DNA from 3 places in the Vibrio sp. THAF64 genome. Region 3 is predicted to be linked to each of the others. Evidence: predicted binding sites of a transcription regulator. Region 3 holds the regulator's gene; each other region holds the start of a gene.
What was found. Region 3 encodes PurR, which represses purine synthesis genes. Its sites were predicted from a motif close to TNANGNAAACGTTTNCNTNA; they were not measured.
Positions count from the first base shown of each region.

Region 1 (10,446 bases), 1.6 Mb from region 3:
CTGCCAGTTATTGTAAACGGTATAAGCCAGTGCCCCTAAAGCCGCCGCACCACCAATTTTGAGTGCATTTTTGCCGACCTTTTTGCCAAGTTTTTTACTTTTTTTAGACCCCATGAGTAGGTTGACTAAGCCACCACCCACAGCGCCTGCTCCAAGGGACTTTAGCGTGTTCGAACCGGACTGTTGCTGCACTTTTTGTTGACCCTGACGAACAAGGTCTGAGTTTAACGCTTGATTTAATAAACCTTTCAAATCCATTCCGGACCTCCTTAGTTTTGTTCAGACTAAATCAGGTGAGATGAATAGAAGATTAATACGTGATAACAAAAAGGCGAGCATTCAGCTCGCCTTTTCATATATTGTTTTCCGAAATGTTATTCTTGGGCGTACCCATGAGTTCCCAGTAGCTTGCCATCAAGATAAGCTTCCTTCTCATCTTTCATTACCAAACGTTCTTCAACTAGCCACTGTACGACCAGAGGATAAATCTTATGTTCTTGCGTTTGAACACGTTCGGTTAATGTCTCAACTGTATCTTCATCGAAGATAGGCACTTTAGCCTGTAGGATTACCGGCCCACCATCCAGTTGTTCAGTAACAAAGTGAACACTGGTGCCGTGTTCTTCATCTCCGGCATGAATGGCTCGCTGGTATGTGTTCAGGCCTGGGTATTTCGGTAGTAGAGAAGGGTGGATATTGATCATTCGACCTCTGTAGTGGCGAACGAATTCGCCACTTAAGATGCGCATGTAACCCGCGAGTACAATGACATCTGGCTTGTATTCATCAATCTGCTTCATCAATTCATGATCAAACGCGTCGCGTGTATCGAATGATTTCGGATCCAAAGAGTGTGCGGCTGCACCTGCTTTCTTAGCACGCTCTAAGCCATAAGCTGTTGCTTTGTTTGAAAAAACAGCGGTCACTCGGCCAGTACTGATCTTGGTTTCACAAGCATCAATAATCGCCTGTAAGTTCGAACCATTTCCTGAAACTAAAACAACAATACTCTTCATAATTTATTTGATCTCTACTTGTTCTTCATCTGCACTTGCATTGGCGATTTCACCAATAATCCATGCTTTCTCGCCTTCTGCTTCAAGCAACGCCACTGCCGCGTTTGCTTGTTCTTTTGGCAGCGCAATCACTAGACCAACACCACAGTTGAATGTGCGGTACATTTCATGAGTGGTCACATTGCCTTTTTCTTGCAGCCAGTTGAAGATCACCGGCCATTCCCAGCTATTGCCATCGATAACGGCTTTGGTGCCTTCAGGCAGGACACGAGGAATATTTTCCCAGAAACCACCGCCAGTGATGTGAGAAATGGCATGGATATCATGCGCTTCAATCATTTTAAGCGCAGATTTAATGTAAATTTTTGTTGGCTCTAGTAAGTGCTCACCAATAGTACGACCCGCTAACTCTTCGTTTTTATCCGCGCCTGATATTTCGAGAATCTTACGAATGAGTGAATAGCCATTTGAGTGAGGACCACTTGAACCTACCGCGATAAGCGCATCACCTGCCGCGACTTTGCTGCCATCGATAACGTCTTCTTTTTCAACTACGCCGACACAGAATCCCGCGACGTCATAATCTTCGCCTTCGTACATGCCAGGCATTTCAGCGGTTTCACCACCAATTAGAGCACAGCCAGCTTGAATACAACCATCTGCAATGCCAGTAACGACGTCGGCAGCAGTGTCTACATCCAGCTTGCCAGTTGCGTAATAATCTAGGAAGAATAGCGGCTCAGCACCTTGAACAATCAAGTCATTAACGCACATAGCGACAAGATCGACGCCGATGGTGTCATGTTTGTTCATATCCAGTGCAAGGCGTAGTTTTGTACCAACACCATCAGTACCTGAGACAAGTACCGGCTGCTTATATTTTGTTGGTAGCTCGCACAAAGCACCAAAACCACCAATACCACCCATTACTTCTGGGCGACGAGTACGTTTAACGGCACCTTTGATGCGGTCTACTAGTGCGTTACCTGCATCGATATCTACGCCAGCGTCTTTATAGCTAAGAGAAGTGTTATCAGCACTCACAAGGAAGTCCTCAGTTTGAAAGTTGGATATGAAATCGGCGCTATTCTAACAGCGGACAAACCAATATAGCAAACGTTTGCGCTGGTTTTTTCTTTTGTTCTATCGCAAGAAATTGAGAACGAAATCGTTTATAATCTGAAGGTTTGTTTAAAAATCACCTATGTATCCGGAGATGGAAATGAAAGTTGTTGAAGTAAAACACCCTCTTGTTAAACACAAACTTGGTCTAATGAGAGAAGGTGAGATCAGCACTAAGCGCTTTCGTGAGCTAGCAACTGAAGTTGGTAGCCTACTGACTTACGAAGCAACTGCAGACTTTGAAACTGAGAAAGTAACCATTGAAGGTTGGAATGGTCCAGTAGAAGTAGACCAGATTAAAGGCAAGAAAGTAACGGTTGTGCCAATCCTGCGTGCAGGTCTTGGTATGATGGATGGTGTTCTTGAGCATATGCCAAGCGCTCGTATTAGTGTTGTTGGTATCTACCGCGATGAAGAAACACTAGAGCCAGTACCATACTTTAACAAGCTTGCTTCAAACATGGATGAGCGTATTGCTCTGGTTGTTGACCCAATGCTAGCTACTGGTGGTTCGATGATCGCTACGATCGATTTGCTGAAAGAGAAAGGCTGTAAGTCTATCAAGGTTCTTGTGCTTGTTGCTGCTCCAGAAGGTATTGAAGCGCTAGAAAAAGCACACCCAGATGTTGAACTGTTCACTGCGGCTATCGATGAGAAGCTAAACGACAAAGGCTACATCGTTCCTGGTCTTGGTGATGCAGGCGATAAGATCTTCGGTACAGTATAAATCGAAGATTGAAAGAAAATTATAAAGGGAGCCATTGGCTCCCTTTTTATGATCATGTTGCGCTAAACGACTATTTCTTCAAACTTAATGTACCGCCTGTACGAGGCTTGTTTGATGGTCGCTGAGCGGGCTTATCTGACTTTGGCTTGTAGACGCTTTTGCCTTTATTGGTGCTCGGTTTAGATTTGGAATCGGATTTTCCTCCCCGCCCTTTTTTAGAATTAGGAGCATGGCGAAATTCTTCGGCATTTTTGCCCTTGAAGGTGCGCTGCTTTTGATTACGGCGAGCTTTCGACTCCTGATTTTCTTCACGACTGTCGAATAGTTTGGCGTCAGTTGCTTTGCGAATGTTGCGACCACGTGCATCCACTTTTGAGGCGTCTTCCGTTCCACTCGATGACTCACACATAGCGAGAATTTCTCCGATCTCGTCGTCGCTTAGGTAGCGCCACTGACCGTTCGGGATTCCATCGAGGGTGATATTCATAATGCGAACGCGACGAAGCTTGAATACTTCGTAACCCAGAGCTTCACACATACGACGAATTTGTCGGTTCAGGCCCTGAGTGAGGACAATGCGGAAAGAGAACTTTGTTTCTTTACTGACTTTACACGGAAGCGTTGTGGTATCGAGGATATCCACACCCGAGCTCATTTTTTTGATGAACTGTTCAGTAATGGGTTTATCGACACGGACAACATACTCTTTTTCGTGATTGTTGCCGGCACGGAGAATCTTGTTGACGATATCACCGTCATTGGTCAGAAAGATCAAGCCATCAGATGGTTTGTCTAGACGACCGATAGGAAAGATACGCTTCTTGTGGCCAATGAAATCAACAATGTTGCCGGGAATATCACGTTCAGTGGTACAGGTGATGCCAGTCGGCTTATTCAAAGCGATATAAACAGGCTTGTCTGTTACGGCGCTGATCGGCTTATCATCAACGCAAACATCGTCGCCCGGTAGAACTTTAGTCCCCATTTCAGGGACTTTGCCATTAATCGTGACACGACCCTGTTCAATCAGGCGGTCGGCTTCGCGGCGTGAGCAAAAGCCCGTCTCACTAATGAATTTGTTTAAGCGTTTGGCATCTTGTGACATGTTGTTCTCTCTAACGTTTCACAACGGCATTAATCTAAAAATGAAAAAGCAGCCCGTTAGGCTGCCTGAACATTCTAGCACTGTTATGCCATCTGAGTAAGTTTAATATTACTTAGAAGATATCTTGGTTAACCAAGACGCTTTTGATGACGTTCTCGGTTTTCGAGTTTCTTATCTGAACTTTTGCGCAGCATGACATAAACGGCGCCGCTGCCACCATGAAAGCGCTGTGCACTATGAACGCATTGTACGTCGCGAATTTGTTCTAACCATTGTGCTACATAGCTTTTCATTAGGGCTGGTGGATTAGATTTCTCACCACGGCCGTGAACGATGACGACCGTTCTGATATCCATTTTTATGCACTGTTTGAGGAATTTAACCACTTCATCCCGAGCTTCCTTCAAGGTGCGGCGGTGCAAATCAAGACGGGCTTGGATGGGGTATTTGCCCAAGCGTAACTTTCGGTAGACGCCTTCCTGAACACCATCTCGCTTAAACTCGATGAGGTCTTCAGGCTTCAGCATGGGAGCATGGTCTACTGACAAATATTCTGGGTCATCTTCGGTTAACCAGATAGCAGCTTCGCGTTTAGCAAGCTGTGCTTCAGTGACCTTATGGTGTTTTTTATGTTCGGTTGTATCTTGTTTGATTGGTGTTACGTCACCCATCATTTCTTGGAACAAAGCGAAATCATCATCGTGAGACATAACTGCATCTCAGAGTAGGGAATCGGTAAACTTATTATACCTATGACAGCCAATAATGGTGCAGAGATTTAGGTTACTGGAAATAAAAAACCGAAGTAGACAGAGAATCTACTTCGGTGCATAGCGATACTCTATTCGAAAATAGGGCTAAGCGATCTAGTGAGGAGATTTGTCGTTCATTACTTTGTATATGAAGTAACCGCCATAAAAAAGCATAAGACCTAAAGCCCCAAAGATGACTAGCATTGAAGATAGTCCAACTGCATTACCAAACAGGAGATTCAGCCAAAAGTCCATGTTTCCTCCAAATCCAAAATAGTGATGACATGGATTAAATTAATAGACGGTTACAATACCGGCACTGATCTGGATCAATTGTATGGTTTTGGTTGCGTATTTGTTTCTTGTGCTGTGTTTGTGCTCACATTTTATCACCCATTGGTGGTGTTTTAGTCAAACAAGCCTAAATGTAAAAAAACTTAGTAAAATGGCTTGCGTTAACGATCAGAATCCGTAATATACGCCTTCGTTGACGGGCAATCAGCTCGAAGAAACATCTCGGTGAATAGCGCAGCTTGGTAGCGCATCTGGTTTGGGACCAGAGGGTCGGGGGTTCGAATCCCTCTTCACCGACCACATTAAGAAAGCCTGCTTCTAAAGCAGGCTTTCGTCATTTTAGAGCATGGATAACAGGATTAGAACCCGAGTGAGGTTCGTCTGATGTTAGAGCCTGGCTCTTCACGAGCATATATAAGAAAGCCCGCTATTTGAGCGGGCTTTTCTCTTTTCAACAGCAAACTTATTGCTACAACGACTAATACTCAAATTCACAGTTCGCGGCCTTACTCTGCGAAAGCTGTGAGATCTTAAAACCGCTGTCTTTGAGCAAGTTCAAAACACTTTGCTCACCAATCAGATGTAATGCACCGACAACCATCACGTAAGAGCCCTTGCGTTTGGGGGACCAACTTGGTTCTGACATTTGTTTCGCCCAGTCGATATTTCTCTGGGTCATAAAACTCTGTTGAAACTCTGGAGACACTTCTGTCAGGCTGGCGAATTCATTCAACTTATCCAAATCACCCGCTTTCCAACTTTCTATCAGGCAGTGAGTGGCATCTTCTGAGTGGTCAAACTCTTCAATAGCGCTAACCAATAGCTCTTTACCCGCTTCTTTTTGTCCTGTAAGTAAATCAATCTGAAACTGAATCGACTCCAAACTAATAACGGGAATGTCTTGGAGAGTAGCTTTGTACATCAAATGAGTATCGATGCCATAAGCTGCCTGGTAGCCGAGGTACTCGATTTGTTTCATCTGTAATGCGAGCGCGGTTGCCCATGGCGGGGACAGCATCAACTGTTGTTGGTCCATGTTAAGTAGATTAGCTATCCCTTTAAGCTCGCTTTGCTGTGCAGGGCTCAGGACATCTTTGGTCTGTAATGTTACAGGCGGGTAGCTGACCCCTTGTGTTTTGCGTATGTCTGTTTCCATGATTAACCCGTCACTGGACTTAAGCCGTTCAGTGATAGTTTGAGGCAGTGGGTACATGCTTTCATCTCCGACATGCACTGAACCCAGAATTAAATAGTTGAGTTTCCCCTTCTGAGCCTGCCAGTAGAGAGGTTCTGCTACAGAGGAGGTTGAGATGGCCAGAGTCAGAAACAGTAGACAAAATTTATACATAGGGTCTGTCGCCTTACGGAAAATTTGTTGAAATGGTTAGGTTTTGACGTGGTTTAACGAGAGCAAACTGCGTCTAAAATCACACTTTTCTATTTTACATCCTAGCTTAGCGTAATCGGATGATTGCTGTCTTGTGATCTAAGTCCTAATTCATTTGTTGTTGTTATGAATAGGTGCGATCAAATTCTCAGTAATACCGTCAAATGATTTGTGTTGATTTTAACGTAGATTGTAAGTTTTTGTTTTTAAATATCATTTTGTTTTTATAAATCTTGAGTTTTGAACACGATCACTTTCACTAGAGTTTAATTTTACGACTAAAAATAAATCGAGATATGTTGTTTCTATTCTTAGTTTTCGAGCTGACTTTTTCGGCTCTATTTACGTATTGGGGTAAGTAAGATGTTTAAACAAAGTCTGATCGCGGTATCGGTTGTCGCATCACTAGCAGGTTGCTCTGCATTTCAATCTAATGAGCAAAGTGTTGTTAATTCGCTCGCCAGTAATCTTGATATTCAATATGAAGTGTTGACTAACCACGGCGCAAATGAAGGTCTTGCATGTCAAGACATGGGCGCTGAGTGGGCGTCTTGTAACAAAGTAAACATGACGCTAGTTAACCAAGGTGAAGCGGTTGACTCTAAAGATTGGGCTATTTACTTCCACAGCATTCGTCTGATTTTGGATGTTGAAAACGATCAGTTCAAAATCTCTCGCGTAACGGGTGACCTACACAAATTAGAACCAACAGATAAGTTTGATGGTTTTGCTGCGGGTGAAGAGGTTGTGCTTCCTCTTGTTGCTGAATACTGGCAGCTATTTGAAACTGACTTCATGCCAGGCGCGTTCGTTGCAGCACCAAATGCAGAGCCTAAGATGATCGCTTCTCTTAACACAGAAGATGTTGCATCTTTCGTGACGGGCCTTGAGGGTAACAACCTAAAACGTACGCCAGATGACAACAACGTATTTGCAAACGCGGTGTCTCGTTTCGAGAAGAACGAAGACCTAGCAAAACAAGACGTATCAACCACGTTACTACCAACGCCAATGTCTGTTGAAGCAGGTAAAGGTACGGTAGATATCGCGGCGGGTATTGCGCTGCCTAAAGACGCATTCGATGCGACTCAATACGCAGCAATTCAAGATCGTGCAGAAGTGGTAGGTGTGGATGTTCAAGGCTCCCTTCCTGTAAGCATCACTGTTGTTCCTGCAGACTTCACCGGTGAATTAGCAAAATCTGGTGCTTACGAAATGAGCATCAAAGGCGACGGTATTGCGATTAAAGCGTTTGACCAAGCAGGTGCTTTCTACGCAGTACAATCTATCTTTGGCCTGGTAGATAGCCAAAATGCTGATTCTCTACCACAACTGTCTATTAAAGATGCACCGCGTTTTGATTACCGTGGCGTGATGGTAGACGTGGCTCGTAACTTCCACTCTAAAGACGCAATCCTTGCAACGCTTGACCAAATGGCAGCGTACAAGATGAACAAACTACACCTTCACCTAACAGATGATGAAGGCTGGCGTTTAGAAATCCCGGGTCTGCCTGAGCTGACTGAAGTGGGTGCTAACCGTTGTTTCGATTTGGAAGAGAAAAGCTGTTTACTGCCTCAGCTTGGCTCAGGTGCAACATCAGACAACTTTGGTTCTGGCTTCTTCAGCAAAGCAGACTACGTGGACATCTTGGAGTACGCGAAAGCGCGTAACATCGAAGTGATTCCTGAATTCGATATGCCAGCACACGCTCGTGCAGCAGTGGTATCAATGGAAGCACGTTACGACCGCCTAATGGAAGAAGGCAAAGAAGCAGAGGCAAACGAATACCGCCTGATGGATCCTCAAGATACATCGAACGTAACCACGGTTCAGTTCTATAACAAGCAAAGCTTCATCAACCCATGTATGGAATCTTCAACTCGCTTTGTTGATAAAGTGATTTCAGAAGTAGCAGCAATGCACCAAGAAGCGGGCACGCCACTAACAACATGGCATTTCGGGGGTGACGAAGCGAAAAACATCAAGCTAGGCGCTGGTTTCCAAGATGTGAACGGTGAAGACAAAGTAAGCTGGAAGGGTACGATTGACCTGTCTAAACAAGACAAGCCATTCGCACAATCTCCACAATGTCAGACGCTAATTGCAGACGGTACGGTAAGCGACTTTGCCCACCTACCAAGCCACTTCGCAGAAGAAGTGTCTAAGATTGTGGCAGAGAAGGGCATTGCAAACTTCCAAGCTTGGCAAGATGGTCTTAAATACAGCGAAGGTGAGAAAGCGTTCGCAACAGAAAACACACGTGTTAACTTCTGGGACGTTCTATACTGGGGTGGCACATCATCAGTGTACGAGTGGTCTAAGAAAGGTTACGAGGTGATTGTTTCTAACCCAGACTACGTGTACATGGACATGCCATACGAAGTTGACCCGAAAGAGCGTGGCTACTACTGGGCAACGCGTGCAACAGACACTCGTAAGATGTTTGGTTTTGCACCAGAGAACATGCCTCAGAACGCAGAAACTTCTGTAGACCGCGATGGCAACGGCTTTACTGGTAAAGGTGAAATCGAAGCGAAACCTTTCTACGGTCTATCAGCACAGCTTTGGTCTGAGACTGTACGTAACGATGAGCAGTACGAGTACATGGTATTCCCTCGCGTACTAGCGGCGGCTGAGCGTGCATGGCACCGTGCGGACTGGGAAAACGACTACAAAGTGGGTGTTGAATATTCGCAAAACTCTAACTTAGTGGACAAAGCGGCACTGAACCAAGACTACAATCGCTTTGCCAATGTACTTGGCCAACGTGAACTGGCTAAGCTAGAGAAAGCGGGTATCGACTACCGCCTACCTGTACCAGGTGCGAAAGTAGAAGATGGAACGCTTTCAATGAACGTTCAGTTCCCTGGTGTGAAGCTTCAATACTCTCTAGACGGCAAGAACTGGCTAACTTACGCAGACAGTGCTCGTCCAAGTGTGAAAGGTGAAGTGTTTATCCGCTCTGTATCTGCGACAGGCGAGAAAACCAGCCGTGTGACTAGTGTGAAGTAATTTTCGCGGGAAAAGGAAACAAAAAAACGCCCGACCACTGATTGGCCGGGCGTTTTTATATCTGAAGCGGCGATTAAGCGACTTGAGTTTGCTGCTCTTCTATTTGCTCAGCATTGCTGATTGGCGATTCTGCGCCGTGCATCCATCGAACCAGTGTGTTTGAGAACAAGAGCAAAATGATACCAGATATGATCGCGGTTACCGCGATGCCACTAAAGATAGCGAATGCGCCAAGTTCGCCAACATGTGAGCCAACATAGCCAGCAACATAGTTAGCAATCGCATTACAGCCGAACCACGCGCCCATCATCAGAGAGGCCAGACGGAGTGGGGCTAACTTAGTCACTAATGACAAACCGATTGGAGACAAGCAAAGCTCACCGAGGGTATGGAAGAAGAAAGCGCCAACTAGCCATAGCATGGAGGTTTTGACAGTGGTGTCGCCACCTTGCTCCATCACGGCTCCGACCATACATAGGAAGCCAAGTGCGAGGAAGAACATAGCGAGAGCGAATTTGACTGGTGAGTTAGGTTCACGTTTCCCCAGCTTAACCCAAAGCACTGCAAGCAAGGGAGCAAGCGTAATGATGAAAAATGGGTTGAGAGACTGGAACCAAGCAGCAGGCACTTCGAAACCGCCGATCATACGATCTGTGTACTGCTGAGTGTAGATGTTCATCAGGCCACCCGCTTGTTCAAAACCAGCCCAGAAGACAATCGTGAACAGACTCATCACTAAAATAACTTTGATGCGGTCAAATTCTTCTTTCGTCAGAGGCTCTTTCTTAGAGGATTTTTTGATTGCCAAATCTCTCTTAGCTGCAGGCTCGCGGCCAATGTCACCAAGCCATGACTGCGCAAGACTCATCTGCATAACCAGGCTAATAAGCATACCGATACCCGCGACAATAAAGCCAGATTTCCAACCAAATTCATCGGTAACAGAACCTGCAATGACGCCCGCTAGCAGCGCACCTAAGTTGATGCCCATGTAGAAAATGGTAAACGCACCATCGCGACGATTGTCA
Region 1 covers NZ_CP045355.1:834,437-844,882, forward strand. Annotated here, with positions in the region: gene FIU99_RS03810 (tellurite resistance TerB family protein) at 1-258, opposite strand, end outside; gene purN (phosphoribosylglycinamide formyltransferase) at 375-1,016, opposite strand; gene purM (phosphoribosylformylglycinamidine cyclo-ligase) at 1,020-2,060, opposite strand; gene upp (uracil phosphoribosyltransferase) at 2,239-2,865, shown strand; gene rluF (23S rRNA pseudouridine(2604) synthase RluF) at 2,936-3,970, opposite strand; gene smrA (DNA endonuclease SmrA) at 4,099-4,680, opposite strand; gene FIU99_RS03840 (DUF3149 domain-containing protein) at 4,837-4,977, opposite strand; tRNA gene FIU99_RS03845 (tRNA-Pro) at 5,240-5,316, shown strand; gene FIU99_RS03850 (TraB/GumN family protein) at 5,495-6,364, opposite strand; gene FIU99_RS03855 (beta-N-acetylhexosaminidase) at 6,767-9,418, shown strand; gene FIU99_RS03860 (peptide MFS transporter) at 9,492-10,446, opposite strand, start outside.
Region 1: a site for PurR is predicted at 2,125-2,144, ahead of purM (phosphoribosylformylglycinamidine cyclo-ligase). Genes of this name have one in related genera too.

Region 2 (10,446 bases), 1.2 Mb from region 3:
ACAAGGTGAAACGGAATACGCCTCTGCCACTGGAGAAGTGAAGCCGATAAAGCTGTCGGATGGCACCGTGGTTGTGCTCAATACCGCCAGTCGCATGCGTGTCGATTTCAATCAGCATCAAAGAGTTATCCGCCTGATGGAAGGTGAAATTATGGTCACCACTGGCCATCACCTGACGCCTTTCCATGTCATCACTCCACAGGGCAGTGTGACGCCGATCGGGACTAAGTTCAGTGTTCGCCTCGAACCTGAACAGACGCGGGTCAGTGTGTTCGAAGGCGAAGTCATCGCGAAGTCTCAGCGACAGGCACAAGGCCAACACTTGCTCGCTGGGGAGAAAAGCGAGTTTAGCGCTTACCATCAAGGCCGAAAACAGAGCTTGCTCGCCACGGATGCGTTGTGGTTAGAAGAAAAAATCCTCGCCCACGATACGCCGTTACCGGAATTTATTGCTGAGCTGTCCCGTTATCGCCGCGGCGTGATCAAGGTGTCCCCTGAGCTATCAGCGTTGCGTATCTCCGGTGTGTACTCGATTCGCGATACCGACCAAACACTGGAAAATCTGCGCCAGATCTTGCCCATTGAAGTGCACTTCCGTACTCGCTTCTGGGTCAGTATTGCTAGCAAAAGAGCATGAATTACTGACAACTTGGATAATTTTTCTCTCATCGATTGAGGCTTTGACTCATTCGCTCGGTGTAGTCACTAGTTAACCCAGCGAATAAGGACATAAACGTGCAGTCTCCTTTCACCTCTAACCTTTTGTCGACGGCGATCCGTACCCAGCTTGGTTTGGCTGGTCTGGTACTGCCCATTGTGGCGCTATCTGCTCAGGCGCAGAATTTCAATATTCCCGCAGGCGACTTAGATAGCGTGCTCAATCAGTTTGCGCTTCAGGCAGGTATTGAATATTCGATTGATGCCAGCCTGAGTCAGGGCCAGTACAGCTTAGGTTTACAAGGAGATTACCAACCAGACGATGCGTTTAATGTTTTACTCGCGGATGCCGGGCTCAGTGCGCAAAAGCAGCTTGATGGTTCGTATGTGGTTGACGGTGGTGATGAATGGTCGCTGGATGCGATTCAGGTTGGGACCAGCCTTGACGGTGGCATTAGCCGCGATGAAGCGGGTGAAGCCAATGTCTATGACAAAGACGCCGCAACGGAATACCGTGGCAAGGAAGAACTTGAGCGCTTCAAAGGGGCGGACGCTTCGGACATCTTTAAAGGGATGGCCAACGTACACAGTGGCGATGCGCGCAATGGCGGTGGTATTGACCCGAATATTCGCGGCATTCAGGGACCGGGCCGGGTCCCTGTGATTATTGACGGTACTGAGCAGGCGATTACGGTGAACAACGGTTATCGCGGGGCGTCTAATCGAAGTTTTCTCGACCCGAACTTGATTGGTGGCATGACAGTTCATAAGGGTGCGCAAATCAATCCAGACGTGAACACCTCAGTGGGCGGAGCGGTGGAAATCACGACGTTATCTCCACGAGATATTGTGCAACCCGGCGAAACTTTTGGTATGGAATTCATTGCCGAAAGCAGCAGTAACTCAACTGCACCAGAAGAGCCGAGGTTGTATACAGGACAAGATGTTAGCACCATTCCGGAATATGCTAACCTCGATAATCCTGCAAGTGATCTGTTGTACAACGACCCTGCTTTGGTTATTAATCCTGATCAGCGTCAGGATGATAATCCGTTAAATGGTGAAGATACGGCTTACCGATTGGCTGTTTCGGGTATTGGGCCAAAAGTGGAGTGGTTGGCGGCTTATGCTTATCGCAGTCGAGGTAACTACTTTTCAGGCAAGAATGACGCTGGATTTTACCGACAGCCTTTGGCGGAAGGAGAAGAATTAGGAGGGCGCCAGACAGTGATTCGTCCAGAGCACTTAGCCTTGGTCTATCGCCCCGGTGAAGAGGTACCGAATACTTCTTCTAAAATGGAATCGTTTTTGGGTAAATTTGCCTTTAACCTAAACTACGATACTAAGGTCGAGGTGGGGGCTCGCTACACCAAGAGTACCCACGGTGAAATCCTTGCAAGCCGTGCTGAAGCAAGGTACTTATCAGGTGTGGCTCAATGGCCGTTAAATGAGACCAGACTGCAAGCCTACAATCTTAAACTAAGTTCCAAGCCAGATAATCCCTATATCGATTTTAAATCCAACCTGTGGATGACTTTGTCCGATGTTAGTTCAAATTCGGGATCCGGTTCCCCCAACAGCCTGACAGATGGCTCGACAATTATTAAAAACACAGCACGCATAAACTCTGAAGAAGATCGCTATGGCTTGAGTGTCAGCAACAAAATGCTGCTTGGTAACGATGTTGATTTCACTCTCTCTGGTAACTACCAATTCCATGAGCTGGCGCCTAAAGGCGACTTGAACGCTGTGATTGAGGAGTTTGAGCAAGCGCGAGCGGGGGAGCGAACGGAATACAATGGCAGTGCCAATATTGAGTGGCGGGCGACGGAGTCATTGATTTTCAACGCTGGTATTCGTTATGGCTACTACAAAACCGTCGATAACTATGTCAAAAATCGCTTGGCAGCGGGCGACACTCAAGCGTTATCTCAGTATGGCAGTGAAGGCTATAAGCTTTCTTATCAGATGAATGTGCCGATTACTGATGCGAATCGTGCGGAGTATTTGTCTGGTATTGAAAGTGGCATCCGAAATGCGGATACCAGTTTAAACGAAGAAATTGCAAATTTGAGGCAGGCGTTAAACGATGTCCCTCCTTTTCTTATTCCCATTGTGCAGACACAGTTAGATGCCAAAATAGTTGAGCAGGATGCGCTAGTAGCTCAGGGAGTCGCTGACGCTGCCACACACACATCCTATGTGGAAGATATTGAGTCAGAATGGCGTCATGATGGCCAGAATAACTACAGTGCATCAGATAATGGCTGTATTGCTGCTGCGAATGACCCCAACTACGTTGCGGGCAGCTGCTCAGCACAATCCATCAGTGCCTCTTCAACCAGTACCTACACCAATACCGAATCAAGTGACAGCGGTTGGATGCCATCGGCCTCTTTGACCTGGTTAATGACCGAAGACAGCCGCAGTTATATTCGCTACGCCGAATCATTGCGCTTTCCTAGTATGTTTGAAAGTACGGTTGGCTTTTCGGCAGTGCCATCGGTGTCATCGCCATTGGCGCCTGAACGTTCCAAACTCTGGGAGCTGGGCTATGTCTATTACTTCGATCACGCCAATATCAAACTGACCTATTTTGATCAGGTGATTGAAGACGTGATGGACAGGAATACGTCACTAAATACAACCAGCTTTACTAACTTAGAGAAATTGAGTACCAGTGGCTTAGAATTGCAGCTGGATTATGACGATGGCGATTACTTTGGTGATTTATCCGTTGCCTACAATCTTGAATATGAAGTATGTGATGAAAGTGCAGCCACGCAGCGTTTTATGGCGGACATTGCCAGCACTGGCTCTGCGGAGTATAAGCAATGCCGACGTGGTGGCTTTAGCAATACCAGCTATCTCGCCAATAAAGCCCCCCCTGAAATCAGTGGTAGTGTTCATTTTGGGGCACGATTCTTTAACAAGAAGCTGATTGCCGGAACTCGCACCTATTATGCGTCAGACAGTCATTCAGAAGACTATGTTAAACGCGATCATGTGACTACTGTGGATGCGTATATTGGTTACGCCTATAACGAACATCTTCAGTTTGAAGTACGTGGCAGTAACCTAACCGACATGTACTACCTCGAACCTGGAGCCGTAACTGGGATTCCTGCACCGGGTCGCACCATCAGCGTCAAACTGACCAGCCGATTCTAACTTCAATCAAAAATCCGCAGCTAAGACTGCGGTTTTTTTCATGCTTATTTACGGGTTCCTCTGTTTCATCCGGTGTATTGAATGAAGCTGCTAAAGACAGCGGATAAAAACGTCTGGGCAGCAGATGACAACATATAGCCTATTAAGGATTGAATAATGAAAATCGTACAACTTTCATGGATTTCAGCGGCCATGCTTGGCCTAAGCTCACTGGCACATGCTGGTTTTGATGGTGCCATCAGTGACGGTTCGCAGCGTCAGGTGGGTGAATCTGAAGTCTGGGTTCCGTTTATCCACTCTAAAGGTAAAGCAGGTATCGGTAGTACAGGTGGTAAAAAAGTCGACTTTGACGGCCTAACCGTCTTTGCCAGCCAAAATGGGGATGTGTATACCTCTGGCAGTGACCACAACAACTCTAAATACGTTTTCTCTCAGGTTGCTGGTCAAGATATCTGGTTTGGTGAATGGTCTTCAGGCACTGAAAACGGTCAGGCTGTGGATCGCGCAGTTTACTACGTGGGCGATGACACAGGCACAACCGTACCTACATCTGGCTCAGCCACCTATACAGTCGCTGGTATCAATAACGGTGCAACTCTAAGCGGTCAGTTCACGGCGGATTTTGGTGCGCAAACACTTAACGGTGCTCTTTCAAATAGCAATCTGTCGATCAATCTATACAACAACGCGATTAATGCGTCTACCGCGGAATTCTCTGGAACCGCAGTGGCGAATGGCATGTCTATCGGTCACTCTCAAGGCCACTTCTTTGGCGCCGATGCCGCTTTCCTAGCTGGCTTTGCTAAGTTTGCTGGCGACAGCACGCTAGATACTGCCTTTGGCGGTAGCAAAAACTAATTTTCGTTTTTGTCTTTCTCTTTTGGGGAGCAAGTGACTTGCTCCCATTTTTTCTCCGATTGAAATACATCAATGAAAATCGACCGTAACTTTATTCTTGGCTCACTGTTAATGGTGAGCGTTAGCTATTCCTTTTTCTCTTACGCGGATCAGGATACCGATTTACGTATCCAGCAACGCGACGCGCTATCTTCCCGTCAAAACGAAAATGCTCTTATTGAAGAAGAGCTGGAAAAAGAACGCCTAGCTGAACAGTCGGCGTCAGGCTCAGAATCGAGTGTAGCGAACACCGCAGATGAGCTTGGACCGGCATTGCATGTCGCGGTTCGGCAGCGTCAATGGGCACTGGCAGAGAGTCTGCTGGAAAGGTATATGGCGTTGGCGGATTTTGATCCTATGTTGGTGCACTACGCATCGGGGGCATTGGCACGCAATGCGCGTGATTATAATCAGGCAGAAACGCACTACTCGGCATTGCTTGAGATGCAGGAAAACTTTTTGCCCGCAGAGCTGGAGTTAGCTCGCGTCTGGTTTGAAGACAGAGAAAACAGCGCTTCTTTGTCGTTGTTTAATGACATCCTCACCCGCTTACCTGCTGATAACCCGAGATCGGCGGGAGTCCGGAATACGGTAGAAAGTTTTGTTAGTGCACTGGAGTATCGTGATGATTGGCAAGGCGCGTTTTCCTTTGGGCCGACCTACAATGACAACCTCAATTTGTCCTCGAAACATTATGAATGTCTGGTCTATTTCACCAATGGTCAGTGTTTTTTAGAGCGCAGCGCGCCCAAGGTTAAATCTGCCTATGGTATTGACTACGACGCCAGTTTAAATCGACGTTTTTCGCTTAGTGGTCATCATGGCTTGCAGCTACGCAGCTTTGCCTATGGCACCAATTATCAGAACCACAAAGAACATAACGAGCAGACGTTAAACGTGACCTTTGGTTACAGCTATCAGACTGCCAAACATCAGATCAGTATTGCACCGCAGTTTGAATATCGCGCCTTAGCGAATCAGGCGTTGTTTGCTTCGGGCGGCTTCAAGGCGGATTGGTTCACCAATCTTAGCCAGACTTCTGCTATGAAACTCGAAGTGGAAGGGGAATACCTCGATTATCGTAATCAGGCCTTTCGTTACCAATCCGACTGGCAATGGTCTGTCTTTGGCACTTACTGGCATCAGTTACCCGACAAATGGTTAGTGTTTGGTGGTGTAGACTGGACACTGAAACAAAACCGACAGGCGGTGCATGAGTACGATTTGTGGGGAGGTCGATTGGGCGTGAATAAAACCTTCACATCGCTGAATACTGACGTGGCCTTATTCGCTTCGTTGCGGCAACGTATTTATGGTGACTTCAATGCGGTGCTCGGTGAGCGGCGTGACGATACTGAGCAAAATTATACCTTAGTGGTGACCTTGCCAGAGCTGTTTGCCGGGTTTAAACCGCTCATCGAAGTCAAAGCCAATCAGACCAAGAGTAATGTTGATTGGGCATACAGCTACAAGCAGCATCAATACAGTATAAAACTAGAAAAAAGATTCTGAAAATAATCAATGGTTTACTGGTCATTTGAAAAATAAATGAAAAAACTTTTACGGATTTTTCATTGTTGTTCGGTGTTACTGATAGAGGTGCACGTGTTTGGCTAGGCATAGTGCGCACAGATAAACCGAATGTGAGTAAAACAATGGAATGCTTATCCAGAACACTACTGATAATTTACTTTTTTTTAGCGGCCCCATTCAGCTGGGCTGAAACAACGTCAGAAATCGGGTCACAACCCGTTATGCAGGAAAGGGCGACCATCGCAGAGAAGGCTGAAATCTCTGCGCTTCCTGCACCGGTGAGCGACAACATGTCGCCACCGGATTTGGTCGCCGCAACTCCTCAACACGACATGTCTCCCTATGGCATGTATCAATCGGCTGACTGGGTGGTTAAAGCGGTGATGATTTTACTGCTGGTGGCCTCAGGCGTGACTTGGGCGATTGGTATCGCAAAGCAAATCCAGTTAAACCTAGCGCGTCGCCGTGCGCGTCATATTCTTAATGAATTGCTTGATTCGGAAACCTTGGTCGAAGGCAAGCTGCGCTGCGACAGTGCAGAAGGCGCTGGGCTGGCGTTGATTGAAGCTACAGAAAAAGAGCTTGCGTTATCTGCTCGAGCAGACAATGAAGATGGCATTAAAGAGCGCTTACAGCTCAGACTCGAACGTGTTCAGGCTGGTTTAAGCAGTGCGATGGTGGGAGGTACCGGAGTGCTGGCGACGGTTGGTTCTGTTGGCCCTTTTGTCGGCCTATTTGGCACTGTTTGGGGGATCATGAATGCCTTTATCGGCATCGCTAAATCTCAAAACACCACATTAGCCGTCGTGGCGCCGGGGATTGCAGAAGCCTTGCTGGCAACAGCGATTGGTTTGGTAGCTGCGATTCCTGCTGTTGTGCTTTATAACCACTTTACTCGTGGCGTCAGTCAGTATCGCGCGCTCATGGCGGATATCTCTGCAGCGCTGATGGTACTGGTGAGCCGAGATCTCGATAGAGAGCCCGTTTCTATCGACGGAAAAAAGTTAGCAGCCTGAGCGGAGAATAGATATGGGATTTAAAGTTGCTTCGCAGCAGGATGAGTTGGCGGTCAATCATGAGATCAACATAACGCCATTTGTTGATGTCATGCTGGTGTTGCTGATCATAGTAATGGTTGCGGCACCACTGGCGACGGTCAATATACCGGTCGATTTACCAACGTCTTCGGCGGCACCGACACCTCAACCTAAGGCTCCGTTTTACTTGACCGTCAGCACCGATCTGGCACTGACATTGGGCGAGGAGAAAACAGTGACTCTCGAACAACTGCCTCAAGCGTTAGCCCAAGCTTTGCCCGATAAAGAGCAACGTATCTATTTGCGTGCTGACAAAGCACTGGATTATCAAAGCTTGATGAAAGTGATGAATGCGTTGGTCGCGGAAGGTTATGCGCAGATCGCTTTGGTCGGGTTGGAACAACCAGAGACAGCAGGGGCATGATGGGCAGTCAGTTAGGCAGAGCCACATCGCATGATAGCTTTGGCCCTTGGTTGTTCCCCGGTATAGCCGTTAGTGTCGGCCTGCATCTGGCTGTCGCGGCCTATTATTTTTACCAACCTAAAGCTGAATTTATTCAGCCGCCGGCAGCGATTCCGGTCAGTGTTGCTTTGGTTGCGCCCGTCGCGGCGCCACATGTTGAAAAGCCTGCATTAAACACTGGCCCAGAGCAAAATGAGTCGATGGACTCTATGGCGTCAATGGCTCGCCCAGAGCCGCTTGAGCTACAAAAGGAGATCCAACAAGAGGTCGAGAGTGCACCAGAGCCGACTCCGATTGTGGTCAAAGAAACACAGCGTCCTTCAGAGATTGCGACTACTGTGCCCAAGCCGGCAAAACCAAAAGAAACGAAGCCAAAAAAGAAAGCAGAAAGCACACCTGTAGCTCAGGTTCAAAAACAGATGGAAACGCCGAAAGTCGAGACGCCTTCAGTCAGTCAGCAAGCTTCGGTCGCCCAGATTAAAAAGAGTGCTCCCAAGCTTGAAGTCGAAAAAGAGCGTAAGCAGGTTCAAGGCGTATCGGGGGCATTCAGCCAGCACCTCAAACAAGTCAAGGTGAGTTGGAAGCAGCAACTGGTGCTACATCTTGAGCAGCATAAGCAGTATCCGCGCCGCGCTAAGCGAATGCGTAAACAAGGTGTGCCCTTGATAACTTTTACTATGGATAGAGCAGGGCAGGTGTTGGGCGTCAAACTGGTGCGCAGTAGCGGAACAGAATCGCTCGATAAAGAAGCGGTGGATCTTGTTTACCGCGCTATGCCATTGCCATTACCACCCGACGAAGTTAGTGGTGCGACCTTAACTTGGACGGTTCCGGTTCGGTTTTACGTTCAGTAGTGAATGAATCTAGCATTTGATTGACCAATACATACTCGAAGCAAACGTTTGCTAAATTTACACAAAAGCATTGAGATTTCACTCAAGATCCTTACAATCCGCGCAAACGATTAAATGCTGTATATGTCTGATGAAATGGATTGGACGTTTCTACCGCTGAGCCTATCTCGGTGACTACAGTTGCTTTGCCCCTTTTCTCTTCATACAGCATTGAACCCGTTTACTGTTTACCCCACTTGTAAAGGTTTCATTGTGAGTCTCGAATCAACCCTGAAAAGCCAGAATCAGTCCGGTGTACTGGAATCGGTATTTAAAATCACTCAACGTAATACCACCCTAGGTACTGAGCTGTACGCAGGCTTTATTACGTTTTTGGCGATGAGCTATATTCTGGCTGTTAACCCAGCCATTCTGGGCAGTATTCCCGGTATGGATAAAGGCGCGGTGTTTACGGCGACGGCGATCGCAGCGGCGGTAGCCACCTTGATTATGGGCATTTGGGGCAATTACCCAGTGATGCTAGCGCCAGGCATGAGCATGAATGGCTTCTTCAAGGGGATGTTGCTGAGTAGCTCGGTTGCATTGGTGTGGCATGAAGCACTGTTTGGTATCTTTCTCTCCGGTGTGTTGTACCTGATTCTGTCGATGACCAATATCCGCAAGGCGATGATTGAGTCGATACCAGAAGATCTTAAGCTGGCGATCACTGTTTCACTTGGACTGTTCATTGCCTTTCTTGGCCTGAAAAACGCCGGCATTATTGTTTCTAACCCGATCATTCTGGTCAGCATGGGCAAGGTGACAGACCCACAGGTCATCATTGCTTACATCAGTATCTTTGTCGCTTTGGGATGCATGGTGCGCGATATCAAGCTGGCGACCTTTATTTCTTTTGTCACTGCTATTGTGTTAACCGTCTTTGCTGACATGGTGATGGGGACCAACAACGCGCCGATTCCAGAGCAATTGGTCTCCGCGCCGCCAAGCTTAGCGGGCAGTTTTGGTGCAGTGTTCGATTTTTCAGGATTAACGGCGGACAAAATGTTTGATCTGCTGCTTATTGTGATTATTTTCCTAATTGTCGATTTCTTTGATGGCCTGAGCACGATTGTTGGCGTTGGCCGTGATGCAGGGATCATCGATAAAGATGGCAAGGTACCCAATGCACGTTCTGCATTGGTTGCAGATGCTGGTGGTACAGTGATTGGTTCAGTTCTGGGAACCACCTCCATCACTGCATTCTCAGAGTCCGGCATCGCTTCTTCTCAGGGCGCCAAAACCGGATTAGCTGCCGTGATGGTCGCAGGCCTGTTCTTAGTGTCTCTGTTCCTATATCCGCTGTTTTCGATTTTCTCAGCCGCCATGGTAGCGCCAGCGATGGTCGTAGTGGGCATTTATATGATCGGGCGCTTAGGGCAAATTAGCTGGGAGCAAAAAGAATCCCGCATTGCGGCATTCTTTACCATCATGTTCACTGTTCTAAGTTTTTCACCAGCCAACGGTATGGCGATGGGCTTTATTAGCTACGCATTTACCATGGTTGTGGCAGGTAAAGGTAAACAGGTTCATCCGGTGATTTACGCTCTATCGGCTATCTTCCTGACTTACTTGATACTGCTGTAATAAGATTCTGAAACTAAAAAGCCCCGCTCTCAGAGCGGGGCTTTTTTAATTATCCTGATTTTAATCATACCTTTTGCACAAATATGCAATATATTTACTTGATGTATTTTTAGTCAATTTCATCTTGTCAAATTATAATCAAGTGTTATTGTACCTGACTCATAAATAATAAATTAATTATTCGTTTTACAAAAAAATAACGTTTGATTGG
Region 2 covers NZ_CP045355.1:119,355-129,800, forward strand. Annotated here, with positions in the region: gene FIU99_RS00550 (FecR domain-containing protein) at 1-637, shown strand, start outside; gene FIU99_RS00555 (TonB-dependent receptor) at 736-3,828, shown strand; gene FIU99_RS00560 (Slam-dependent surface lipoprotein) at 3,985-4,686, shown strand; gene FIU99_RS00565 (surface lipoprotein assembly modifier) at 4,759-6,237, shown strand; gene exbB (tonB-system energizer ExbB) at 6,381-7,274, shown strand; gene exbD (TonB system transport protein ExbD) at 7,288-7,719, shown strand; gene FIU99_RS00580 (energy transducer TonB) at 7,716-8,612, shown strand; purine riboswitch at 8,710-8,809, shown strand; gene FIU99_RS00585 (NCS2 family permease) at 8,865-10,235, shown strand.
Region 2: a site for PurR is predicted at 8,649-8,668, ahead of FIU99_RS00585 (NCS2 family permease). Genes of this name have one in related genera too.

Region 3 (10,446 bases):
TGACTCATCACCTTGTTCTGATTCTGCCAGTAAGCTGCCTTGGCTTGGCTCTTTGGTATGCACAACTGCTTCACCATCACGGATCAAGCGTAACTGCGCTTCACGCATGTCGTCGCCCACACGGACATCAGCACCAAAGCGGAATACCGATTCACTGATACTGAATTTACCGGTTTCGCCAATGTTGATGATCATGCCCAGACGGCGTAAACGACGCAGAGAAGTGCGAACTTTTTCAAACAGTTTTTCTTTATCTAAATCTGAACCAGTCGCACGGTTGGTGACCAGCTTCATCAGCTTTTTCTCATCAGATAAAGCCAACAGCTCTTCATACAGTTCCTGATTGGTAAAGATTCCCTCGTGAGCTAGACGCTCTGGGCTTAGGTAGAGGAAACACAAGACCTTGCCCACCAGCATGTCGAGCTCAGACAGCACACTGCGGTTAATCAGAGACGTAGAGCGAGGGCGAAGGTAGAAGAAACCTTCTGGTGCTTTGACCAACTCAGTGTTGTAGCGTTGGTAAAATGAAGAAAGCTCAACTTCAAAGTCAGACAGCAACGCGTGATTGTCGAGATCTTCGGTAGAAATATGACGTCCGGCACGAAGCATGCTGTCTAGCGCCGGGAAAAGTGGATTTGAAATCGCTTTTGCCAGATTTTCTGACATGTAATCATTAGTATCGGTCGATGACATTTGCTTGTACCTTTGCTCCGTATTCGTTAATTGCCTGCCAGTCTGGCTGAATCGCTTGATAATCCGATTCGGAGTAACCCAGACGTACTGCTTGATCAATGACGATACGAGCTAAATCGAAATGATGAGTGCGCGGATGCTGTGCTAGATAGTCGCGTAATACAGCTCCAAGATGGATAGCTGTACCCTGCTCTTTATGTACTTTGAGCATGTCACCTATGCGCTCAGAAAGCTCATCATTCACTTGTTGGAATTCTTCATACTCCACTTCCAGAGGCACTTGTCCGGTCACTTCGTCATCTCGAAGAACCAGTGCTTCATCGCGGAGATCGACTAACCTTTCTGCATCGGCATAAGTGAGATACCAAGGTGTGTCGAAGTAGTCTTTGACTGACTGACGCAAACGCGTGCTGAAGGCACGGTTCTTATCCATGTCAATTGCGGTGCGGATAAACTTATGGACGTGTCTGTCGTATCCAATCCATAAATCAATCGCTTGTTGGCCCCAGCTTGTGATGCGATCTAGTTTCATCTGTAAGCCAAACAAGGCCTCCTCAATAAATTCCAGTTCATCTTGTCCGTAAACAATTTCCTGAATATCAAGGATTTGAGTTTGTAGCTCGTCGCTGGCTGCTTGCAATGTATCTTGCAACTCACGCAAGGTGCTAGACGTTTCAGATAACAACTCTTCACAGTTGTTGATCGCTTCACGCCAATCTTTGTTCAGTAGCTCAGCAATCTGCACTTTGACGGACTGTTGCTGCTCATCCATAACACGTTGGTTGAGATCAATTTGATCGAATATCTCACCCACGGAATATTTGAGCACGCCATAAACGTTCTTTTTCCAGTGCCCCGGCGTCCCGCCTTGCTGAGCAGATTCAATCGCTTTCGCCATTTCATCCGCCACCATCGACAACTGAATTGAGAGGCGTAACTTAGAAAACTCACGATGGCGAACATAATAGTCCGTAATTCCAATCGCGAGCGGCGACAAGCGATAAATACTTGCGCCATCATTCACTTCACTGGTAAAGCGGCTAATCAGCCTCTGCTTTACCATCTCATTAATCGCGTTGTTAGCCCGAAAAGCCGACGCTTCTCCGGTATCCTCAAATAATCGAGTGACGATAGTAAATGCGTCGTGCAATTCACCTTCACCCAATTCTTCATCAAACCTCTCATTGCTAAGGACTGCAATAGCGATGAGAAATGCGAGACGTTCAGTCGGCAGGTTTAATGAGAAATCGTGCTGCTTTACCCAGCCAACCAATTCATCAATGGGTTGCTCAGCAGCGTTGAGAGTCATCTCACTCATTATTATTCCTGTTCTTCTTTCTTTTTGGCCCATACATGTATGTATCGGCCTAGCGAGAGGTAGGGCTCTTGTCGACACAGCTGTCGCTCAAGTGCCACCACATCTTCTGTCTTATAGTCGCCCATGTATTCTCTGTTTCCGATGTAATCACTAAAACAGCGAATACCAGCTTTGCCACAGATTTCAAAGCCAGCGTCCTCGATCCACTTGTAGACCTCTTCTGGTTTAAGCCCTTTCTGCGGCTGTAACTTAAATCGTTTTCGATGCGGCATACCCTCTAATACATGAGGAATGTTGCCACATACGACATTCTTGTAGACCAGACCATGATGGTTGTAGAACATGATGGAAGCTGCGCCCCCCGGTTTCACCTGCTCAAGCACCGTTTCTAAAGCGGGTTTCGGGTCTGCCAACCACTCCATCACAGCATGGAACATGGCCACATCAACGGGCTGCTCCAGATGCTCTGCAATGTTCTGAACTGGCGAATGAATCAAGCGATACTGCTCAAGCAAGCCATTTTTTTCAATATCCTGCTTGGCTAGTTGCAGCATTTCCAAAGATAGATCACATAAAGCGACGCGATGTCCGAGTTTAGCCAGCTTTTGCGACATTTGTGCTAAACCACCGCCAGCATCCAGCACATCGAGGCTTTTCCTGCTACCATTAACCGCACAAAGTAGTTGTTCAAGTTCTTCCCAAACAATGACTTGGCGTATCTCTCCTTTATCGGAGCCGTAGATGTTTTTTGCAAATTTGTGGGCAATATCGTCGAAATTGCGGTCTTCAGTCACGGCGGCTTAGGTTATCATGTCGAATCGTGCTGCTATTCTGTCATAAGAAAGGCAGATATAAAGAGGGATTCTCTTAAATTAAAATCAATTGGTGTTTTTTCGGACTATTTAAGTATGTTTGAGCTGAAAAAAGTGGTGTCATCCCTTTTAATGCCTTTGCCAGCAATGCTGATCATCGGTTTTTTAGGTCTGATGCTGATTATGTTTACAAGGAAGCAAAAAACAGGCTGTTTTGTTGTTCTATTCTCTTTCATTGGCATTTTTCTCATTGCATTCCAGCCAGTTTCATCTCGTCTCCTGATGCCACTTGAGCGTCAGTATTCTGCATTTTTTCCTGTCGATGAGACGATCGACTACGTTATGGTCTTGGGCAGTGGTCATGTGGTGGATGATAAAATTCCGCCCACTTCTGAGCTTAGTCGCACCGGCCTGATGCGATTGGCAGAAGGTATTCGCATTATGCGCATCTATCCGGGGTCTAAATTGATCCTGTCTGGGTACGCCGGAGGGTCTGAAGTCAGTAACGCACGTATGATGGCGAAAGTGGCTCTAGCTCTGGGGGTTTCAAAATCCGATATTATTTTGCTCGAAACCGCAAAAGATACGTGGGAAGAGGCAAGGCAAGCGGCGGCATTTGTTAAACGCAAAAAGTTGGTTGTGGTGACATCAGCCAGCCATATGAAGCGCGCGCTGAATGAATTCCATTCTGCGGGCCTTAAACCTTACCCTGCTCCGACTAACTATTTGGCGCACGATAAGGTGACACAGGCTTGGGCAAAATACGCACCGAAGGCAGTCTATCTAGAGCAAACAGAGCGCTATTGGCACGAAACATTAGGCCGTATCTGGCAATCTCTGCGTGACTGGGCATCCGATTACGAAGAGAAAGCAATACAAGCTTCCGATAGTAATGTTTAATTAAAAAAATACCGAGGGCATGCCTCGGTATTTTTTTGCTTGTCTGTTTAGGTCAATCACCCGCAAACATGTACCCTTCACCATGGACGGTAACAAAGATTTGTGGGTTCTTGGGGTCAAATTCCATCTTAGCGCGCATGCGTCGAATTAACACATCAATAGTACGATCATTAGGTGCATCGACTCTGTGACTAATCATATTAAGGATACGTTCACGGCTCAGTACTTGATTCGGGTATGAGGAAAGAGCTACTAACAGCTCGTATTCTGCTTTGGTCAGTTTCACGGGCTCGCCATTTTTACTCAGAGCGCGACGCTGAACATCGAAAGTCCATTCCGCAAAACGTACCACATTACCTTCATTTTTATGCTGCTCATTGACGTCGATGGCATTGCGAGCAGCGGCAATTCGCCACAATAGGTTTTTAACACGAACAAGCAGTTCACGAAGTTCGAACGGTTTGGTTACATAATCGTCTGCGCCCATTTCTAGACCTACGATTTTATCAATGCTATCCGTGCGTCCTGTTACCAGGATAATTCCAATATCCGACTGACTGCGAAGTTCGCGAGTGAGCATCAACCCATCTTCACCAGGAAGATTGATATCAAGCATCACTAAGTCAATCGCATGATTTTGTAGCGTGTCGCGCATTTGCTCGCCGCTTTCGGCTTCGCTGACCTGATAACCTTCATTTTGAAAGTACCCAACCAACTTGCTGCGAGTCACTGCGTCATCTTCAACTACTAATACGTGATAGCTCATTTACACCACTTAATTACACTTGGAATTGTCTTCACTTGTATTCTATTCATAATCAGTAACAATTCTAGTCTTTGTCCGCTTACTATCCAGAAACCTGAGTGTTTATTGATTCAAAACAAACCTAGTCTCTGGCGTTCATAACTTTCCATTTTTGCACTCAACCTGAAACAACCACCATTACCGCTATTCATTTTTATTCGTTAAACTAATAGGTAGAATTTTCAGGAGTCTGAACTAATGCAAGAAATCAAAGCATTCAACGAAAAACGTGCCGAAATATACTGGTGGCTGTCGAGCCTTTATGCCAAAGAGCTCACAGAAGATAACCTTCAGCAGTATCACTCAGCAGAGATCCGATCTTTCTTGACCGGACTTGGTGAAAACTCCCACCTTAAGCCAGCAATAGAGCGCGTAATTGACGCATTAAATCGACTGATGGATCGCGATGATGCACAACTGGAACTCGCCGCTGATTTCTGCGATTTGTTTCTAAAGTCAGATAAGGATTCCGCACTGCCTTACGCGTCAATGTACATTGGCAAGTCTGGCCTGCTCAATGATCAGCCTGCTACTGATATGGAAAAGCTGATGGCAGAGCATGGCATCGAGGTCGAAAAGGGTCTTAATGAACCAGCTGACCATATCGCTATTGAGCTCGATTTCCTTGGCAATCTGATCATCCGTTCTAATGAGTTAGAGCAAGACCGACATATGGAAGAAGCGTTTTCAGAGCAAGAGCAATTTATCCAGCAACAGCTCCTCAGCTGGATTCCACAATTTAGTAAAAAGTGTCAGGCGTTAGATGAGTTTGGATTTTATTCTGCAGTTTCATTGCTGTTGATCGCCTTTCTTGAGTTGGATTGTGCCTATCTGAAAGGCGAGTAACCATATAGTAATTGTGTGATACATAACTTATCACTGTTACGTTTTTTATTTGCTCTTCTGTTGTTTGCGGTCTAAAATCGTGACCGCAAACGATAAAAACGAATGAACTAGAGACAAACCGCTGAATACAGCGGTTTTTGTGTTTCTGATACTTTCTGCCAAATTATTCTACAATCTGAATATGCTTCCTGGCAGTCATCGACAGGACAGAACCTTATGGCCACTATAAAAGACGTGGCACGCTTAGCTGGCGTGTCTACTACAACCGTTTCTCACGTAATTAACAAAACTCGCTTTGTTGCTGAAGCGACTCAGGAAAAGGTAATGGAAGCCGTTACCGAACTGAATTACGCCCCCAGTGCTGTTGCCCGTAGCTTAAAGTGCAACAGTACACGCACCATTGGTATGCTTGTTACTCAATCTACCAATCTGTTCTTTTCTGAAGTCATCGATGGTGTTGAGAGCTACTGTTATCGTCAAGGCTACACTTTGATCTTGTGTAACACTGGTGGTATTTACGAAAAGCAACGCGACTACATTCGCATGCTGGCAGAAAAGCGTGTCGATGGCATTTTGGTTATGTGTTCTGACCTGACTGAAGAACTGAGCGAAATGCTGGACCGCCATAAAGACATCCCAAAAGTAGTTATGGACTGGGGCCCTGAGAGTTCTCAAGCCGATAAGATCATTGATAACTCAGAAGAAGGTGGCTACCTCGCGACGAAATACCTTATCGATAACGGTCACAAAGACATTGCTTGCTTAAGCGGACACTTTGAAAAGGCAGCTTGTCAGGAACGCATCCTAGGATTCCGTCGTGCAATGGATGAAGCGAATCTAACCGTGAAAGAAGATTGGATTCTTGAAGGTAACTTCGAATGTGATACTGCGGTATTAGCGGCAGACAAAATTGTCGCCATGGACGACAAGCCAACCGCAGTATTCTGCTTCAACGATACTATGGCACTTGGCTTAATGAGTCGTCTACAGCAGAAAGGTATTCGCGTACCTGAAGATATTTCTGTGATTGGTTACGATAACATTGAGCTTGCAGAGTACTTCTCACCACCGCTAACAACGGTTCACCAACCTAAACGTCGTGTTGGTAAAAACGCGTTTGAAATCCTTCTAGAGCGTATCAAGGACAAAGAACACGAAAAGCGTGTATTCGAAATGCACCCTGAAATTGTCGTGCGTGATACGGTGTACAACTTAAACAAATAGCATGCTCAATAGTCCGACTAATAACTCAATCTATTAGTCGGACATATCATTTTCACGCAATTTCCTTGAACCAAGATCACATTTGATCAATAGAGATGTGATACTTACCTCAAATTTTATTTATCCTTAAAATGTTCGACTAATGCCACGAACAGGGCAAACCACTTCGAAAGAGTGGGACGCAAAGCTTCCGGCCTGACTCAGGAGACTGAAAGGTAGCGGGGTTGCCGATGGGCAAAAATGCAAACGATCCGTATCGTTTAAAACAGTACACTGTAATTGTTATCTAGAGCTAAGTAACTAACGTGTGAGTTTTATTTCGGTATGACACCTTACTGACACTTTATCTGCATTATTTTGCTATTCTCTCGGACCTGAATTTGGTGGCGTATAATAATATACACCGAGATAACACAGCATGGATAAACCAATACTTAAAGACTCGATGCGGCTTTTTGATCAGCTTGGTCGTATAAAATCGCGTTCGATGTTCGGCGGATTCGGAATCTTCGCAGACGACACAATGTTCGCATTGGTGGTCAACGATAAGCTTCACATCCGCGCGGATGACAAACTGGCTAGTCAATTCAAATCTGAAGGCTTAGAACCCTACGTTTATAAAAAACGAGGTTTTCCGGTCGTTACCAAATATTTCGCTTTAACTGACGATGTGGCTTCCTGCCCAACTCGTGCTCTCGCCCTCGCACAAAGTGCATTGGCGATAGCTAAGAAAGAGAAAACGTCGCAGGCTAAAACACGACCAAATCGCCTCAAAGACCTACCGAACCTCCGTCTGGCAACAGAACGAATGCTAAAGAAAGCAGGTATCGATAGCGTTGAAAACCTTGAAGAGGCAGGTTCAGTAGAAGCGTTTAGGGCCATTCAGGCAACGCACTCTGCTGAGGTCTCTCTTGAATTGCTATGGGCGCTTGAAGGGGCGATTAACGGAAAACACTGGTCAGTGATTCCACCAGAGCGACGACAAGAGCTGGTCAACAAACTGAACAACTGATCGACAAAATTGATGAAAAGCCAACCACTCAGGTTGGCTTTTTTATTGTTTGTGAAATTTAATCTTTGCCAAACGGTTCTTATTTGTTAACAATTTTTATTGAGTCGAAAGCCTGAGACTCGAAACAGAGGAAGTCGTTATGAATAAGAAACTTGTGTTGGGTGTCCTGCTGGTTGGCCTGATCGTTTTTCTCGGTATTAACTTTGGTCAATACCTCACCTTAGAAAACGCGAAAGCCCAACAAATAGCGCTTTCTGAATACATCAATAACAACTTTGTGCTTGCAGCCGTTACTTATTTCTTGGCTTATGTCGCCATTACCGCCTTTTCGATCCCTGGTGCAGCGGTGGTCACTCTCCTCGGCGCAGCTTTGTTTGGTTTCTGGACCAGTCTACTACTTGTTTCTTTTGCCAGTACCATAGGTGCGACACTAGCCTTTTTGAGCAGTCGTTTCCTCTTGCGTGACTGGGTTCAGAGTAAGTTTGGTGACAAGCTGAATGCCATCAACCAAGGCGTTGAAAGAGACGGTGCTTTTTACTTGTTTTCATTGCGCCTGATCCCCGTGTTCCCGTTTTTCCTGATCAACCTTCTAATGGGTCTGACACCACTTTCAACAGCGAGATTTTATCTCGTTAGCCAGTTAGGTATGCTGCCAGGCACTGCGGTGTATCTGAATGCAGGTACACAATTGGCACAAATTGACAGCTTGTCAGGAATCGTATCTCCGTCTGTCTTAGCCTCATTCGCACTACTAGGGCTTTTCCCTGTCATTGCTAAATGGGTGATGGCAAAAATTAAAGGCGCGCCTCAAGCACAAAATGGGAGCCCTTCTTGAAGATATTCACCGCCAATAACCCACCAGAAGCTCACATTGTTTGCGAGCTTCTTAAATCAAACTGCATTCCATGTGAAGTGCGAGGAGAAGGTATGTTTGGCTTGCAGGGTGAAGTCCCTTTCGGTGAAAACTCCCAACCCTATATATGGCTTCTCGATAGCAAGATGTATAATCAAGCCAGCGCTATCATTGAACAATATATGCAGCAAACACTGGTTGGCTCGGAATGGCAATGTGAGGAATGCGGAGAAACTAACGAAGCACAATTCGCTATCTGCTGGCAGTGTGGTGCCGCTGGCCCTGCTTAGTTGGTAATGGCTTGTTGTTTAATGAAGGCAATAGAGTGTTGATTAAATTCTTCTGGACGCTCTACGTTGCACACGTGGCCACAATCGGGAATTTCCAGTAGCGTACTTTTCTGGTGCGCTGCGACCATTTCTTTGACCGGGCGAATAAACATGTAGTCCCTTTCCCCCATTAGATACAATGTAGGAATTGGTAATTCACGCTCTTTAAAGTATCGCATCATCGGATTCACATCAGCCGTGAGAATAAACCAACGTTTAAACTCTTTCTGGCATAGCTTCTTCGCTTCGCGGATAAACAGGTGGCGGGATTCTTTTTGTGTACGCTGTGGCATGACGATATAAGCAAATAAGCTGTACAACCACATATAAGGCACGATGTGCTTACACAAGTTACCCAGCTTCACCAAAACTTGTGAACGCGTGTTCAAACGCGTTACAGCGCCTCCTAGAACCATAGACTTAACCCGGCCAGTCGACATCTCTGCCAAGTTTCTTACGATAATGGTTCCTAAAGACATACCAACGAAATGCGCTGATGTAATCTTTAAATGGTCCAAAACCTTAAGAATATCCGCGGTAACCGCTTTGAATGTATAACGATTTGAGATCAACTCTTTGATGAAAGGGTTAGACTTACCGTGTCCACGAAGATCCACCAACAGTAAGTTAAAATGCTGTCGATAAGCTTTGATCTGCTTGAACCAGATAGATGAACTGCCACCTGCACCATGCACAAAAACCACCCACTCATTACTGGTTGGGTGCAAATATGTTTTATGGAAGAGAAGCGTTTCGCTCATATTCTCGCAATCAGTTAGGTCAATAATTTTGTGTCGGGCAGAGTATCACAAACTCTCTATCTTTTAAGTCAGCTTATGCCAATTAAGCCCACAATTACCACAAATTAACCCTAAATTTAACTCAAAAAAGGCGCCATATAGGCGCCTTTTTTCATAGTAATTGTTATCAATCTAATGCACTGTGATACAAACTCAAATACTCATCCGCCGCTTTGTTCCAGCAAAAATCTTGTTGCATTGCGTATAACTGAACACGCTTGAGTTCACCGGGCTGCTGAGCGTACAACAGCAATGAGCGTTGCAGCGTTAAAAGCAGTTCTTTAGGCTCTGGCAGTTCAAACACAAAGCCAGTAGCGGTCTCTGGATCAGCATCATAATCGTTAACACTGTCTTTTAATCCTCCAACACCCCGAACAATCGGCAATGTGCCATAAGCCATGCTGTAGATCTGGTTTAAGCCACAGGGTTCAAACTCAGACGGCATTAGGAAGAAATCAGACCCAGCTTCCACCAGATGAGCCAATTCGTTGTCGTAGGCCTCTATAAACTTGAACTTATCACTGTGTAAGGCTTCGATATCTTTAAGCTTAGATGCCAGAACTGGGTCACCTGTACCAACAATGACCAGCTGAACCTCATAACGCAAAAACTGGTCGAGTATCGGCAGTAAGTAATGGACACCTTTCTGGTTCGTCAGCCGACATACCATGCCATACACTGCGCCGTCATTTTCTGCTAAGCCAACGCGCTCCTGAAGAGCTCGCTTACAGGCTTTTTTGCCGCGCACCATACTTTGACGATTCGCCTTGTAATTGGTTGGCAAGTAATGATCAGTCTCCGGATTCCAAGCAGAATAGTCACAGCCGTTCAATATACCAACTAAGTCGCCTTCT
Region 3 covers NZ_CP045355.1:2,422,011-2,432,456, forward strand. Annotated here, with positions in the region: gene mukE (chromosome partition protein MukE) at 1-693, opposite strand, end outside; gene mukF (chromosome partition protein MukF) at 674-2,011, opposite strand; gene cmoM (tRNA uridine 5-oxyacetic acid(34) methyltransferase CmoM) at 2,014-2,805, opposite strand; gene elyC (envelope biogenesis factor ElyC) at 2,920-3,723, shown strand; gene torR (two-component system response regulator TorR) at 3,776-4,489, opposite strand; gene torD (molecular chaperone TorD) at 4,727-5,374, shown strand; gene purR (HTH-type transcriptional repressor PurR) at 5,591-6,598, shown strand; cyclic di-GMP riboswitch class I at 6,744-6,830, shown strand; gene FIU99_RS11095 (TfoX/Sxy family DNA transformation protein) at 7,017-7,610, shown strand; gene FIU99_RS11100 (TVP38/TMEM64 family protein) at 7,750-8,445, shown strand; gene FIU99_RS11105 (DUF2007 domain-containing protein) at 8,442-8,753, shown strand; gene FIU99_RS11110 (alpha/beta fold hydrolase) at 8,750-9,553, opposite strand; gene glgA (glycogen synthase GlgA) at 9,720-10,446, opposite strand, start outside.